2 regions of the Pseudomonas sp. AG1028 genome follow, and region 2 is predicted to be linked to the other one. Evidence: predicted binding sites of a transcription regulator. Region 2 holds the regulator's gene; the other holds the start of a gene.
What was found. The regulator FliA, encoded in region 2, starts transcription of late flagellar genes. The targets are predictions, from matches to a motif close to CTAAAGTTTNNNNNNNNNNNGCCGNTAA.

Region 1 (7,302 bases), on a different contig from region 2:
CGGTGCTCATCGCTCACTCCTGGCTCACTGGCCCAAGGTCAATACGCGCTGCATCATCTGCTTGGCGGTATTCATCATTTCCACGTTGGTCTGAAAGGCACGACTGGCGGAAATCATGTCCGCCATTTCCTCGACCACGTTGACGTTGGGGTAATAGACGTAACCCTTCTCGTCCGCTGCCGGGTGATTGGGCTCATAACGCGGCATCAGACTGCTCTGATCCTCGACGATCCCCAGCACCTGAACGCCGGCGCCCGAGTTGTCCTGATCGGCAAACAGCGAGCCGTTATTGCCGCCCTGGGCATTCTGGAACACGGTGGCGAACACCGGATGGCGCGCGCGATAGGTCTGATCGACGCTCGAGGAGACGGTCTCGGCGTTGGCAATGTTGCTGGAGATGGTATTGAGGCGAGTGCTCTGGGCACTCATACCGGTTCCGGCGATATTGAAAACACTGGTGAGGGACATATCAGGCTCCTTTATTCACCACGCAGGGCGCTGACGAGCCCTTTGAATTTGCTGTTGAGCAGCGTGAAACTGGTTTGGAAGGCCACCGCGTTCTCGGCGTAATTGGCCTGCTCGACCTGCGCATCCACAGTGTTCTGATCGATCGAAGGCGCGGTTGGCGTACGGTATGCTAGCGAAGCGTCGCCCATTGGCACGCCTTCTGCTGCGATATGGCGGCTATTGGTGGTTCTCAAGCCCGTGTTGCCACTACCACTGCTCTTTGCAGCTTGCTGAGCCAGCACCGACGCGAAATCCAGGTCACGCGCCTTGTAGTTGGGGGTGTCGGCGTTGGCCATGTTATTAGCCAGCACTTCGGCACGCTGCGCGCGAAAACCCAGCGCCTTCTCGTGAATACCAAGTGCACTATCGAAACTGATGCTCATCTCAGGGACCTTTGCCGTAACGGCTAGCCTGTTTGTCTGCAGAGTTAACAGCAAAGCACGTGCCAATTTATTTTTTTACTTATAAATCAGTTAGATCACTGAAAAGCAGGGCATTCGAGGTGCACGAGCGGCAAAGCTTTTCCGCCGCTAGGCAAAGTAGGAACGGCAATCTGAACGCTGGATTGCCGCTTTTCTGACGCGGTGGTGACAGAAGGCTGTCAGCCATAAAACAAAACGGGAGGCCATGGCCTCCCGTTCTTTCTAAAAAACCTTTGATCACTTGGCTTTGTAGATGATCCCAGGACTGCACTGAACCATCTGGTATTTCTCGGGCAACCCGTTAAGCGCCTCCGAGGCTCCAAGGAACAAGTATCCACCTGGCTTGAGCATGGCGTGGATGCGCGTGAGGATGTCCTTCTTCACTTCCGCCGAGAAGTAGATCAGCACGTTGCGGCAGAACACGATATCGAACTTGCCAAGACTGGCGTAACTGTCGAGCAGGTTCAGCGGGCGGAACTCCACACGGCTCTTAATGGCCGGTTTGACCACCCAGCGCCCCGGCCCTTTAGGATCGAAATAGCGTTGTAGCCGCTCCTGAGCAAGCCCGCGCCCCATGGCAAGGCTGTCATACTCGCCCGACTTGCAGTTGTTCAGCATGGTGGGCGACAGATCGGTCGCGACGATCTGAATCCCGGCCTTGAGCTGGCCAACATTGCTGCGCTCGAACTCATCAATACTCATCGACAGCGAGTAAGGCTCCTGCCCCGAGGAGCAGGCGGCTGACCAGATACGCAGGCGCTGCCCCGGATAAGCCTTGATCAACTCAGGCAATACGCGATTCTTCAGCACCTCGAAGGGATAGGTGTCACGAAACCACAGTGTTTCATTGGTCGTCATCGCATCGACCACCTGCTCGCGCAAACCACTGCGCGGCTGACTTTGCATGCGCTGCACCAGCTCACCTAATGTCTTGATGCCGTTGGTCTCCATCAACTTATTCAGCCGACTGGAAACCAGGTATTGCTTGTTGCTGCCAAGCACGATGCCACAGGCCTTTTCCAGAAAGATCCGGAATTGCTCGAAATCCAAATTACCTGAAGACACTCGTGAGGCCTCGCCCATCTATTCCATTGATTGCGCCGAGCGCTCCGAGAAGCGCTAGGCGAGTTAGCTGGCAAAATCTGCCAGCTTTTTTAACGCTGCCACGATCAGCCGGCCTTGATGCGATCCACGACTCGTGAGGCCAGATCATCCGGACGGAATTTTGCCAGGAAGTCATTGGCCCCTACTTTCTTCACCATTGCCTGGTTGAATACGCCGGACAGCGAAGTATGCAGCAGAATGTGCAGCTTCTGCATGCGTGCATCAGCACGAATCGCTGCCGTCAGGGTATAACCATCCATTTCCGGCATCTCAATATCGGAAATGATCATCAGCAATTCCTGCTCGGGCGACTTGCCCTCAGCGACCATGGCCTGCAGGTAATCGAGCGCCTGACGGCCATCGTTCAGCGCCGTGACCTCCACGCCGACCGTCTGCAGGCAGCGCATCACCTGCTTACGGGCCACCGAGGAATCATCGACGATCAGCACGTGCTGGCTGACAGCCTTGGTCTGCACTTCGACATCGATCACCCCAGCCGAAATAACCTCGGAGGTCGGCGCCACCTCGGCAAGAATCTTCTCGACATCAATGATCTCGACCAGTTTCTCATCCAGCCGGGTAACGGCTGTCAGATAATGATCACGCCCAGTACCCTTGGGTGGCGGATGGATCTCTTCCCAGTTCATATTGACGATGCGCTCCACCGAGCGGACCAGGAAGCCCTGCACCTTGGTGTTGTACTCAGTGATGATCACGAAGCTGCCATTGAGGTCAGCGAGCGGGCGCTTGCCAGTGGCGATAGACAGATCCAAGATCGGAATCGTGCCACCGCGAATGTTGGCCACGCCGCGAACCACGTGGCTCGACTTGGGCATAATGGTGAGTTTCGGACATTGCAACACCTCCTTCACCTTGAAGACGTTGATCCCGTACAGCTGAGGGCCGTCGAGACGAAACAACAGCAGTTCCAGACGATTTTGCCCAACCAGCTGAGTTCGCTGGTTGACCGAATCCATCACACCGGCCATGTACGGGCTCCCAAGATTCCAGTAACACATCAGATTTGGTTAGCGTAGCAGGCGGCACGCGCCTTGCTACGAACCAGACATGAATGTACGAATGACAATTATCCGACGCGCGATGGCCAAAAGCCTTCGCTGCCTGGCAGTTTTACCTGCTTTGCTGGCGCTCGGCTATAGCACGCTGACAACTGCCTCCGTCACCCTGCCCGATCAGCTTATCGGCGAGACCCAGCGCTTTCTTGAGCAGGCAGTTGCAGACTATTTGCAGCGCAGCAATATTCAGGCGCGCCATGAGGTGCAGATCAATCGCCTCGACCCCCGCCTGCGCCTGCCTTTATGCGATCAGCCGCTGACGATCAACCTGGAAACGCCGGCAGAACCCATCGGCCGGGTGACTATGCGTGTACGCTGCGATGGCACCTCCCCCTGGACCGTATTCGTTCCCGGCCAGGTGCGCCTCTACCGCGAAGTGGTCACCGTGACCCGACCTATCAAGCGCGAGGGTGTGCTCGGCGAGGGCGACCTGATGCTCGCCGAGCGCGATGTCGGCCTGCTCAACCAGGGCTACATGATCGACTTGGAGCAGGCAGTCGGTCGCAAGGCCACTCGAGCTTTGCAGCCGGACCAGGTACTGTCGCCTACATTCATCCGCCAGGCGGAAGTCATCCGCCGCGGCGATCAGGTAGTGATCAGCGCACGCAGCGGTGGCATCAACGTACGCATGCCCGGCGAAGCGCTTTCCGATGGCGCCGTTGGCAAGCAGATCAGCGTGCGTAACCAGAGCTCGCAACGCGTGGTGCGCGCAAGGGTTACCGGCCCTGGGCAGGTGGAAGTATCGATGTGAGAACCGGCTCGGCCAATGGACTGGCTGACGGGTGAACGAGGCTGATTTAGACTGTGCAAGCGACGCAATTTTTTTGCCTAAAGTTTTTCCGGGCACAGCCGACACACTAGGCAAGCGTCCACACACCGTTAGAGGTTTTGCACCATGGTCATCGACTTCAACCGACTCAACAGCTCCACGCCAGCCAGCACCAGCCGTGCCGGCGGTACTCAGGCCGGCAAGAACGAAGCCATCGACAACAAGGCTGCCGGCAATACCGCTACAACTCAGCAGAGCACCGCCAGCGGCAAGAGCGGCGAGTCCGTACAGCTGAGTAGCGAAGCACAACAGTTGCAGAAAACCGTCGACAAGCTGCGTGACCAGCCGGCCGTCGACAGTGACCGAGTAGCCAAGCTGAAACAGGCCGTTGCTGACGGCAGCTATCAGGTCGATAGTCAGCGCGTCGCCAGCAAGCTGCTCAATTTCGAATCCCAGCGCTAGCTTCCGGCTCGCACTGGGGCGTTGGACGCCCGGAAACCGACTGACGCCCGTCCGCTTCCATAGCAGATGCGCGCCTAGCGGTTCCCCCCCAGAGAGCCAGAACCATGAACATCACGCCCCTGCTCGATCTGTTCAACGAGGATATCGGCCACGCAGCGCGACTGCTTGAGCTGATCGACGCCGAATATGAAGCCCTTGGCGAGCATGACCTGAGCAAGTTGCAGGACATTCTAGCGAGCAAACAGCCCCTGCTTGCTACCCTCGACCAACACGGCAAAGGCCGTACACAAGCCCTAATCAGTCTGCAACTGAGCCCTGATCGCGCAGGCTTGAAAGCGCTTGCCGAACGTTCGGACAAAGGTGACGAACTGATCCAGGCCAGCGAACAGTTGAGCGAGCTGCTCGAACGCTGCCAGGAAGCCAATTTACGTAACGGCCGAGTTATTCGTAGCAGCCAGAATTCCACTGCCAGCATGCTCGGTATTTTGCGCGGCAGCGAAACACCGTCACTCTATGACAGCAGCGGTGGTACCGCTAAAATCGGCAACAAGCGCCCGCTCAGCCAGGCCTGACATAACGACAAGATGCGTGGTGATGCAACATCGCATTAACCGACGCAGCAGTACCTTGCCCCGGAGATCACTGGACCGTGTCCAACCCCTTCGCTCAGGACTGTGGCCCGCAACCCCCCAAGGTGCTCAAGGCACCTGTGGAGATCGTTGCCAACCTACGTCTGCTGCAACAGCACCATGACCCTTTGATCCTGACGTTTCAGGATCGCAACCAGCGTTTCCAGAGCTTTGTCATCGAGATCGACCGAGACCGCAACCTGCTGATTCTCGACGAGATGATCCCCAGTGACGGCGAACGTTACCTGCAAAATGGCGAAGCCTTCAGCGTCGAATCGCTGCATGACGGCGTACGCATCGCCTGGGACTGCCCAACGGGCATGCGCGTAAGCGAACGTGATGGAGAGCGCTGCTATCTCGGCACAATTCCTGCCGAGGTGCATTACCACCAGCGCCGCAATGCCTTCCGCGCCGCAGTCAAGCAATCGGAACAGGTCAAGGTGCAGCTTAGTGGTACGCGGCTGCGCGCGCCGCTCGAAGGCCTGATGCTGGACATCTCTGCATCAGGGTGCAAGATCCGCCTCGCCGGTGATGCCACCAAACAGCTGCAGGCTGGGCAGATCTACGAGGTTTTCTGTGCACAGCTGCCGGTCGGCAAACTGGAAACGGCCATCGAGCTGCGTCACGCCCGCTATGACGACAAGCTCGATATCACCTTTGCGGGCCTGCACTTCGAGAGTCTCAGCGGCCTGCAACAGCGCCTGATCGAGCGTTTCGTCTACCAGCTGCAGCGCGAGGCCCGTCGCTTCGAAAGCGACGGGTTTCTGTAAGACCGTCAAACATCATGCCTGTGGCGCGGTAGCAGAAGGCTCCGAGCCTTCAGCCGGAGGGGCGGCATCATCTAATTCGGTCGCCACAGGCTCCTGCATCTGCTCCTGCACAACCTGCTCATCAACACGCGGATCGAGCGCCGCCACCAGTGGTGATGCGGTCATGTTCACCGGCATGGCCACGTGCTGCAGCGGAGCATCGTCGACCTGGTGCAGGTGTGTGACGATGTTCGAGCGCACGCGCCAGACCAAGAACAGGCCGCACAGGCAGAAGAACGCGTACAGCATGTTGGCCCCGAAGAAGCGCATCAGCACACCGACCAACAGTGGCCCGATACAGGCGCCAACCCCAAAAGTGACCAGCAGCATGGCGGTCAGCGATACTCGTCGATCAGTTTCGACGTGGTCGTTGGCGAACGCCACAGCCAGTGGATAGAGGCTGAATTGCAACATGCTGACGATGAAGCCTACCGAGATCAGCAACAACAGGGGCGCTTCGGAGAGAACGGCCAGGGGGGAGGCCACCAGTAACAGTGCAGCCGACATGCCGCGGATCAATTTGACCCGGTCGAAGCGATCAGAGAGCCAGCCCAAAGGCGCCTGCACCACCAGCCCGGCGAGAATGCAACAGCCCATGAAGATACCCACCTGCTCGGTGGCTAGCCCCATTTCTGCCGCATACAGCGGCGCCAAGCCGTAAAAGGAACCGATCATCAGGCCCGCAACGCCGATAGTGGTGAGTGATAAAGGTACACGGCGAAAGAAGAAGCGCATTTCCAGGGGCGCGGGTCGCAGGGGCGCTGGATGCAGGCGACGAGTCAGCGCCACCGGTACCAGACACAGGGCGAACGACAGGGCCACCAGCATCAGCAGTTCCAGGCCCAGCGTCGGGTGCACCACCAGCACCAGCTGCCCGAGCACCAGGCCCAGGTAGGACGCGGCCATGTAGCCGGCAAAGACCAAGCCACGCTGCTTGGTTTCCGCCTGCTCGTTGAGCCAGCTCTCGATCACCATGTACTGACACATCATGCCCAGGCCGACCAGCACACGCAGTACGAGCCATGCTGGCAGCCAGTCGAGCAAACCATGGCCGAGCACGGCCGCCGTCACCACCCCCGCGCAGGCCACATAGGCGCGGATATGTCCTACCCGGGCGATCAGCCGGTGACCGATCTTGCCGCCCAATACCAGGCCGAAATAGTTAGCGGCCATCAGCGCACCAGCCCAGACACCCTCGCCGGACTCGGCCAGGCGCAGGGCCAGATAGGTACTCAGCAGGCCGGAGCCCAACAGCATCAGGACAGTGGCGATGTAGAGAGAACTGAAGGATTTCCAGATCAAGCGCATTGGACTGCAACAACTCCTTGTACCAGCTTCACTGAGCCGGCCTATGTTCGACGGGCGACCAGACGAGTCGCCCTGCACCCAAGGCAACCAAGCTGATGCTGTGCCATATGGATGGTGCGCATCGGGCACAGTTCACTGATTCCTGACCTCGCTTGGGCAATTGGCAATGCCTAGTCGACGGCCCTGCTCTCCAGAATCGCCAGCCGCTCTTCCAGT
Region 2 (7,302 bases):
GCTGGATTTCGCCGTGTTCCCGACCATCCTGCTGGCTGCGACGTTGTTGCGCCTGGCGCTCAACGTGGCGTCGACGCGCGTTGTGTTGCTGCATGGCCAGGACGGTCACGACGCTGCGGGCAAGGTGATCCAGGCCTTCGGTGAGGTGGTGATCGGCGGCAACTACGTGGTCGGTATCGTGGTGTTCGCGATCCTCATGATCATTAACTTTGTGGTCGTCACCAAGGGGGCCGGGCGTATCTCCGAGGTGAGTGCGCGCTTTACCCTGGACGCCATGCCCGGTAAGCAGATGGCCATCGATGCCGACCTCAATGCTGGCCTGATCGATCAGGTGGAAGCCAAGAAGCGCCGCAGCGAAGTGGCCCAGGAAGCCGATTTCTACGGTTCCATGGACGGTGCCAGCAAGTTCGTGCGCGGCGACGCCGTCGCCGGCCTGCTGATCCTGTTCATCAACCTCATCGGCGGCATGGCCATCGGCATGCTGCAGCACGGCCTGAGCTTCGGCGATGCTGGCCGTATCTACACCCTGTTGACCATCGGTGACGGCCTGGTCGCGCAGATCCCCTCGCTGCTGCTGTCCACCGCCGCCGCCATCATGGTGACCCGCGTCTCCAGCGCCGAGGACATGGGCGCCCAGGTCAACCGCCAGATGTTCGCCTCGCCGCGTGCGCTGGCCGTCTCCGCCGCCATCATGATCGCCATGGGCCTGGTGCCCGGCATGCCGCACATGTCGTTCATCAGCCTCGGGCTGGTGGCGGCTGGCGCGGCCTACTGGATCGCCAACAAGCAGCGCAAGGTCAAGGAAGCCGAAGTCATCGAAGTGCAGCGCCAACAGGAGCTGTTGCCGGCCCAGCGCGCCCAGGAGGTCAAGGAACTGGGCTGGGACGACGTGGTGCCAGTGGACATGGTCGGCCTGGAAGTTGGCTACCGGCTGATTCCGCTGGTCGACCGCAATCAGGGTGGCCAGTTGCTGGCGCGCATCAAGGGCGTACGCAAGAAGCTTTCCCAAGAGATGGGGTTTCTGATGCCGTCGGTGCATATCCGCGACAACCTGGATCTACAGCCCAACGCTTATCGCCTGACGCTGATGGGCGTCAGTGTCGCTGAAGCCGAGGTCTACCCGGATCGCGAGCTGGCGATCAACCCCGGTCAGGTGTTCGGCACCCTCAACGGGGTGGCCGCCAGAGATCCGGCGTTCGGACTTGAAGCCGTGTGGATCGATCCGGGTCAGCGCGACCAGGCGCAATCACTCGGCTACACCGTGGTGGACGCTAGCACCGTGGTGGCCACTCACCTCAATCAGATCCTGCACAAGCACGCCCACGAGCTGCTGGGTCACGAGGAGGTCCAGCAATTGATGCAATTGCTGGCGAAAAGCTCGCCCAAGCTCGCCGAAGAGCTGGTGCCCGGGCTGATTTCCCTGTCGACCCTGCTCAAGGTGCTGCAGGCGCTGCTGCAGGAGCAGGTGCCAGTGCGTGACATTCGCACCATCGCTGAAGCCATCGCCAACGTCGCGCCAAGGAGTCAAGATCCCGCCGCCATGGTCGCGGCAGTTCGCGTCGCGCTGTCTCGTGCAATCGTGCAAAACATCGTGGGACTAGAGCCGGAGCTGCCTGTGATCACCCTTGAGCCAAGGTTGGAACAGATATTGCTAAACAGTCTTCAGAAGGCCGGTCAGGGCTCCGAGGATGGCATCCTCCTCGAACCTGGTATGGCGGAGAAGCTGCAGCGTTCCCTGGTGGAAGCAGCGCAGCGTCAGGAGATGCTTGGCAAGCCAGTGATTCTGCTGGCGGCCGGGCCGGTTCGGGGAATGCTCTCGCGTTTCGCCCGGTTGGCCGTCCCGAGCATGCATGTTCTGGCGTACCAGGAAATTCCGGACAACAAGCAGGTCACCATCGTTGCGACGGTGGGGCAGAACTAATCGAGGGTACGGGCCATGCAGGTCAAACGCTTTTTCGCTGCCGATATGCGCCAAGCCATGAAGCTGGTTCGAGATGAGCTGGGCGCCGATGCGACCATCATCGCCAACCGCCGTGTGGCCGGTGGCGTGGAATTGACGGCTGCACTCGATTATCAGGCTCCGCCTGTGCCAGCACGTCAGGCCAACCCGGCGCTGGAAGCCGAGTTGCGCAAGACCCAGTCGAAGATAGCGTCGGCCCATGCCGAGCTGACCATGCGTACCCAGGCCGATGCCGGCAAGGACCGTCAGCTGTTTGGCGCGGCAGCTGCCACGCCGCCTGCCGACAGCCTGGATGCCGTGCTCAAGCGTCAACAGCAGAAGCCGGTTGCGGCGGCAGTCGATCAGTCGGCGCTGGATTCCATGCGCTCCGAGCTGCATGGCCTGCGTGAGCTGATCGAAATGCAGATGGGCTCGATGGCGTGGGGGCAGATGCAGAGCCGCCGCCCGCAGCAGGCCACACTGTGGCGCCGTCTGCAGCGTATGGGCGTACCAGCAGAGCTGTCGCGCGTGTTGCTCGAGCGGGTCGCCTCGATTGCCGATCAGCGCAAAGCCTGGCGCATGGTGCTGGCGCACCTTGCCCATTCGATTCAGACGCCCAAGCAGGAGCCGATGGAAGAGGGCGGCGTGATCGCGCTGGTCGGCCCCGCCGGCATGGGCAAGACCACCACCCTGGCCAAGCTGGCCGCGCGCTACGTTCTCAAGTATGGCGCGGCCAGCATCGCGCTGGTGAGCATGGACAGCTACCGTATCGGCGCTCAGGAACAGCTAAAGACCCTGGGCCGGATTCTTGGCGTCTCGGTGACCCAGGTCGATCCGGGTCAGTCGCTGACCCAGGCGCTCGTACCGCTGGCCCGCAAGCGTGTGGTGCTGATCGACACCGCTGGCCTGCCCGCCAATGATCCGGCGCTGCGCATGCAGCTTGAGGCGCTGGCCAGCCGCGGCGTCAACGCACGCAATTACCTGGTGCTGGCCGCCACTAGCCAGGCGCAGGTTCTCAAGGCGGCCTATCACAGCTACAAGCGCTGTGGGCTGGCGGGCTGCATTCTGAGTAAACTGGATGAGGCTACCAGCATGGGTGAGGTATTGGGGCTGGCTATTGGCCATCGTCTGCCGGTAGCCTACTTGGCAGATGGCCCGCGCATCCCGGATGACGTACACGTGCCGCGCAGCCATCAGTTGGTCAGTCGCGCTGTCGGTCTGCAGGCGCCGGACGAGCCGAGCGAAGACACCATGGCCGATATGTTCGCAGGGCTCTATCAGAACCCTGCCAGACAGGCCGGTTGAACGGATTGAATACGGTGACGCGCTGGTCGTGCTCGCCGCGACAGCGCACAATGGCCCCAGGGCCCACAGTGAAGTCAGAATAAGGTGTGTAGATAACATGGGTATGCATCCCGTACAGGTGATCGCGGTGACTGGCGGCAAAGGCGGCGTTGGCAAGACCAATGTGTCGGTGAACTTGTCGCTGGCACTGGCCGACCTTGGTCGGCGCGTTATGCTCATGGACGCCGACCTGGGCCTTGCCAACGTGGACGTGCTGCTTGGTCTTACCGCCAAGCGCACCCTGGCTGACGTGATCGACGGCGAGTGCGACCTGCGTGATGTGGTGCTGCAGGGGCCTGGCGGCATTCGTATCGTGCCCGCCGCCTCCGGTACTCAAGCGATGGTGCAGCTTACGCCCATGCAGCACGCCGGCCTGATCCAGGCCTTCAGCGACATCAGCGAGAACCTTGACGTGCTCATCGTCGATACCGCTGCCGGTATTGGTGACTCAGTGGTCAGCTTCGTGCGCGCGGCCCAGGAAGTGCTGGTGGTGGTGTGCGACGAACCGACGTCCATTACCGATGCCTACGCGCTGATCAAGCTACTCAATCGCGACCACGGCATGAACCGTTTCCGGGTCCTCGCCAACATGGCGCACAGCCCCCAGGAAGGCCGCAATCTCTTTGCTAAGCTGACTAAAGTGACCGACCGTTTCCTGGACGTCGCGCTGCAATACGTGGGCGCGGTGCCGTACGACGAATCGGTTCGCAAGGCCGTACAGAAACAGCGTGCGGTGTATGAGGCGTTCCCTCGTTCGAAGTGCGCGCTGGCGTTCAAGGCGATTGCCCAGAAGGTCGATGCATGGCCCTTGCCGGCCAACCCGCGTGGCCATCTGGAATTTTTCGTGGAGCGCTTGGTGCAACAACCGACTGCAGACACGGCTGTATGACGACAGCCTCTGGACTCCGAATGTACAGCAAGGCACAAGCACGAGATTCACAGCATCAGTTGATCGAGCGCCACGCGCCGCTGGTAAAACGCATCGCCTACCACCTGCTGGCCCGTCTGCCCGCCAACGTACAGGTCGACGACTTGATCCAGGCCGGCATGATCGGTCTGCTCGAGGCGTCGCGTAAGTACGATGCCGGCAAGGGCGCCAGTTTCGAGACCTTTGCCGGTATCCGCATCCGCGGCGCCATGCTCGATGAGGTACGCAAGGGCGACTGGGCGCCGCGTTCGGTGCACCGCAACAGCCGCATGGTCAGCGATGCAATACGAAAAATTGAGGCCAGAACCGGTCGTGACGCTAAAGATCACGAGGTTGCTGCCGAACTCCAATTGAGTCTCGAAGATTACTACGGCATTCTTGGCGACACTTTGGGCAGCCGCCTGTTCAGTTTCGACGACCTCTTGCAGGAAGGCGATAACGGCGGTCTGCAGGAAGACACGAGTTCCCTGCATCACGGGCCTTCGCATGAACTGGAAGACAGTCGTTTCCAGGCTGCATTGGCCGATGCCATCAGTAATCTGCCGGAACGTGAGCGGCTGGTGTTGTCGCTGTACTACGACGAGGAATTGAACCTCAAGGAAATCGGCGAGGTGCTGGGGGTGAGTGAATCGCGGGTCAGCCAACTGCATAGTCAGTGTGCCGCGCGCTTACGGGCGCGGTTGGGGGAGTGGCGCGCATAGGAATTTGTGCAGGGACTGGAGTTGGTCGAGCCAGCCCTTGTGGTAAATGCAGCACAGCAGGGCGGGGCACACAGTGAACGCAGCAAAGCCGAGCGCAATGGTTTGCGGCGTTCAGCCAGGCCGGTTTCACGATTAATAAGCGCTGCACAAGGTGTAGGCGTTTTAGGACTGTACGGAGGTCGACTTGGACAAGAACATGAAAATCCTCATCGTCGATGATTTCTCGACGATGCGACGGATCATCAAGAACCTCTTGCGTGATCTGGGGTTCACCAATACGGCAGAGGCTGATGACGGGGTAACCGCGCTGCCCATGCTGCAGAGCGGCAATTTCGATTTTCTGGTAACCGACTGGAACATGCCGGGCATGACCGGTATCGATCTGCTGCGCGCCGTGCGTGCCGACGAGCGACTCAAGCAGTTGCCGGTGCTCATGGTGACGGCGGAAGCCAAGCGCGATCAGATCATCGAGGCCGCACAAGCCGGTGTGAATGGCTACGTAGTCAAGCCCTTCACCGCTCAGGTGCTCAAGGAAAAGATCGAAAAAATCTTCGAGCGAGTTAACGGCTGATGTCTGCCGCGAGGTTGTTATGGAACACGATGACTCCAACGAGGTTGACCTCGAGTCGACCCTGAAAAGCAATGCCCGCCAACTGGTCGACAGCCTCGAGCAAGGAAACTTTGGCGAAGCCGTACAGCTGATCAATGAATTGAACAAGGCGCGCGACCGGGGGCTTTACCTCGAAGTCGGCAAGCTCACCCGTGAGCTGCATAACGCTATCGTCAATTTTCAGCTCGATCCCCGGGTGCCCCACGCCAAGGAAATCTCGCAGATTTCCGACGCCACCGAGCGCCTGAACTACGTGGTGACCATGACCGAGCGTGCGGCCAATCGCACCATGGATCTGGTCGAGCAGAGCGCGCCGCTGGTCAATGACCTGAGTAGTGAAGCCGATTCGCTCGCCGAGGACTGGGGCCGCTTCATGCGCCGCGAGATGAGCGCCGAGGCGTTCCGTGAGCTCGCCAAGCGTATCGAGCTGTTTCTGTCGCGCAGCCAGCGCGACACCAGCAAGCTATCGGAGCATTTGAATGACATTCTGCTGGCGCAGGATTTCCAGGATCTGACCGGTCAGGTGATCAAGCGCGTTACGCAATTGGTGACCGAGGTCGAGAGCAATCTACTGAAACTGGTGCTCATGGCCAGTCAGGTCGATCGCTTTGCCGGTATCGATCACAACCACGAACAGTTGCGTGCCGAGCAAAACAAAGAAAAAAATCCGTCCCGCGGTGAAGGTCCGCAGATTCATGCCGATAAGCGTGATGATGTCGCCTCTAACCAAGACGACGTCGACGATCTGCTGTCCAGTCTGGGTTTTTAGGAGCACGTCATATGAGCTTCGGCGCCGATGAAGAAATCCTCCAGGATTTCCTGGTAGAGGCCGGCGAAATTCTTGAGCAATTGTCCGAGCAGTTGGTGGAGCTGGAAAGCCGCCCGGACGATATGAATCTGCTCAATGCGATCTTTCGAGGGTTTCACACGGTAAAAGGTGGTGCCGGTTTCTTGCAGCTCAACGAGCTGGTCGAGTGCTGCCACATTGCCGAGAACGTGTTCGATATCCTGCGCAAAGGCGAGCGTCGTGTGGACGCCGAACTGATGGACGTGGTGCTCGAAGCACTGGACGCCGTCAACGGTATGTTCGCCGAAGTGCGCGAGCGCGTGGAGCTGACGCCGGCTTCGCCGGAGCTGCTGGCCGCGCTAGCGCGTCTGGCTGAGCCCGCTGGTGCCGAGCCTGCACCCGCAGCAGTCGAGGTCGCGGCTGAACCTGAACCGGTTGCTGTCGCGCCTGCGGAGCCCGAGGTGGCAGCGGCACAGCCTTCAGCAGATATCTCTGACAGCGAATTCGAGCAATTGCTCGATGCACTGGGCGACGAAGCGCCGGCGCAGCCCGCCACGGCGGCTGACGAGATCACTGATGACGAATTCGAGTCGCTGCTCGATCAGTTGCACGGCAAGGGCCAGTTCAGTGCGCCTGCCGTGGAACCGGTGGCTGCAGCGCCTGCTGAGCCTGCCGCTGCCGCAACGCCTGGCGATGAGATCACCGATGATGAATTCGAAGCGCTGCTCGACCAGTTGCATGGCAAGGGCCAGTTCGCTGCGCCTGCCGTTGCGTCGGCGGCGGCACCGGTAGCCGCTTCCAGCGAACCGGCCTCGGCAGCGCCGGGCGATGAAATCACCGATGACGAATTCGAAGCGCTGCTCGATCAACTACATGGCAAGGGTCAGTTAGTCGCGCCTGCCGTAGCGCCGGCCGCGGCCGTTGCGCCTGCTGCAAAACCGGCTCCTGCCCCGCAACCTGCCAAAGCCGCTGCGCCGGCCGCCAAGGCCGAGC

Region 1: flgM (flagellar biosynthesis anti-sigma factor FlgM) is a predicted target of FliA. The motif match lies at 3,938-3,965, and genes of this name have one in related genera.

What each region holds. Positions count from the first base shown of each region.
Region 1 covers NZ_VIVP01000002.1:205,386-212,687, reverse strand. Annotated here, with positions in the region: gene flgD (flagellar hook assembly protein FlgD) at 1-10, opposite strand, end outside; gene flgC (flagellar basal body rod protein FlgC) at 25-468, opposite strand; gene flgB (flagellar basal body rod protein FlgB) at 480-890, opposite strand; gene cheR (protein-glutamate O-methyltransferase CheR) at 1,167-1,994, opposite strand; gene FB481_RS03960 (chemotaxis protein CheV) at 2,099-3,022, opposite strand; gene flgA (flagellar basal body P-ring formation chaperone FlgA) at 3,102-3,860, shown strand; gene flgM (flagellar biosynthesis anti-sigma factor FlgM) at 4,005-4,340, shown strand; gene FB481_RS03945 (flagella synthesis protein FlgN) at 4,445-4,912, shown strand; gene FB481_RS03940 (flagellar brake protein) at 4,990-5,739, shown strand; gene FB481_RS03935 (MFS transporter) at 5,752-7,086, opposite strand; gene FB481_RS03930 (YceH family protein) at 7,257-7,302, opposite strand, start outside.
Region 2 covers NZ_VIVP01000014.1:44,496-51,797, reverse strand. Annotated here, with positions in the region: gene flhA (flagellar biosynthesis protein FlhA) at 1-1,921, shown strand, start outside; gene flhF (flagellar biosynthesis protein FlhF) at 1,937-3,244, shown strand; gene fleN (flagellar synthesis regulator FleN) at 3,342-4,172, shown strand; gene fliA (RNA polymerase sigma factor FliA) at 4,169-4,912, shown strand; gene FB481_RS21365 (chemotaxis response regulator CheY) at 5,109-5,483, shown strand; gene FB481_RS21360 (protein phosphatase CheZ) at 5,503-6,291, shown strand; gene FB481_RS21355 (chemotaxis protein CheA) at 6,303-7,302, shown strand, end outside.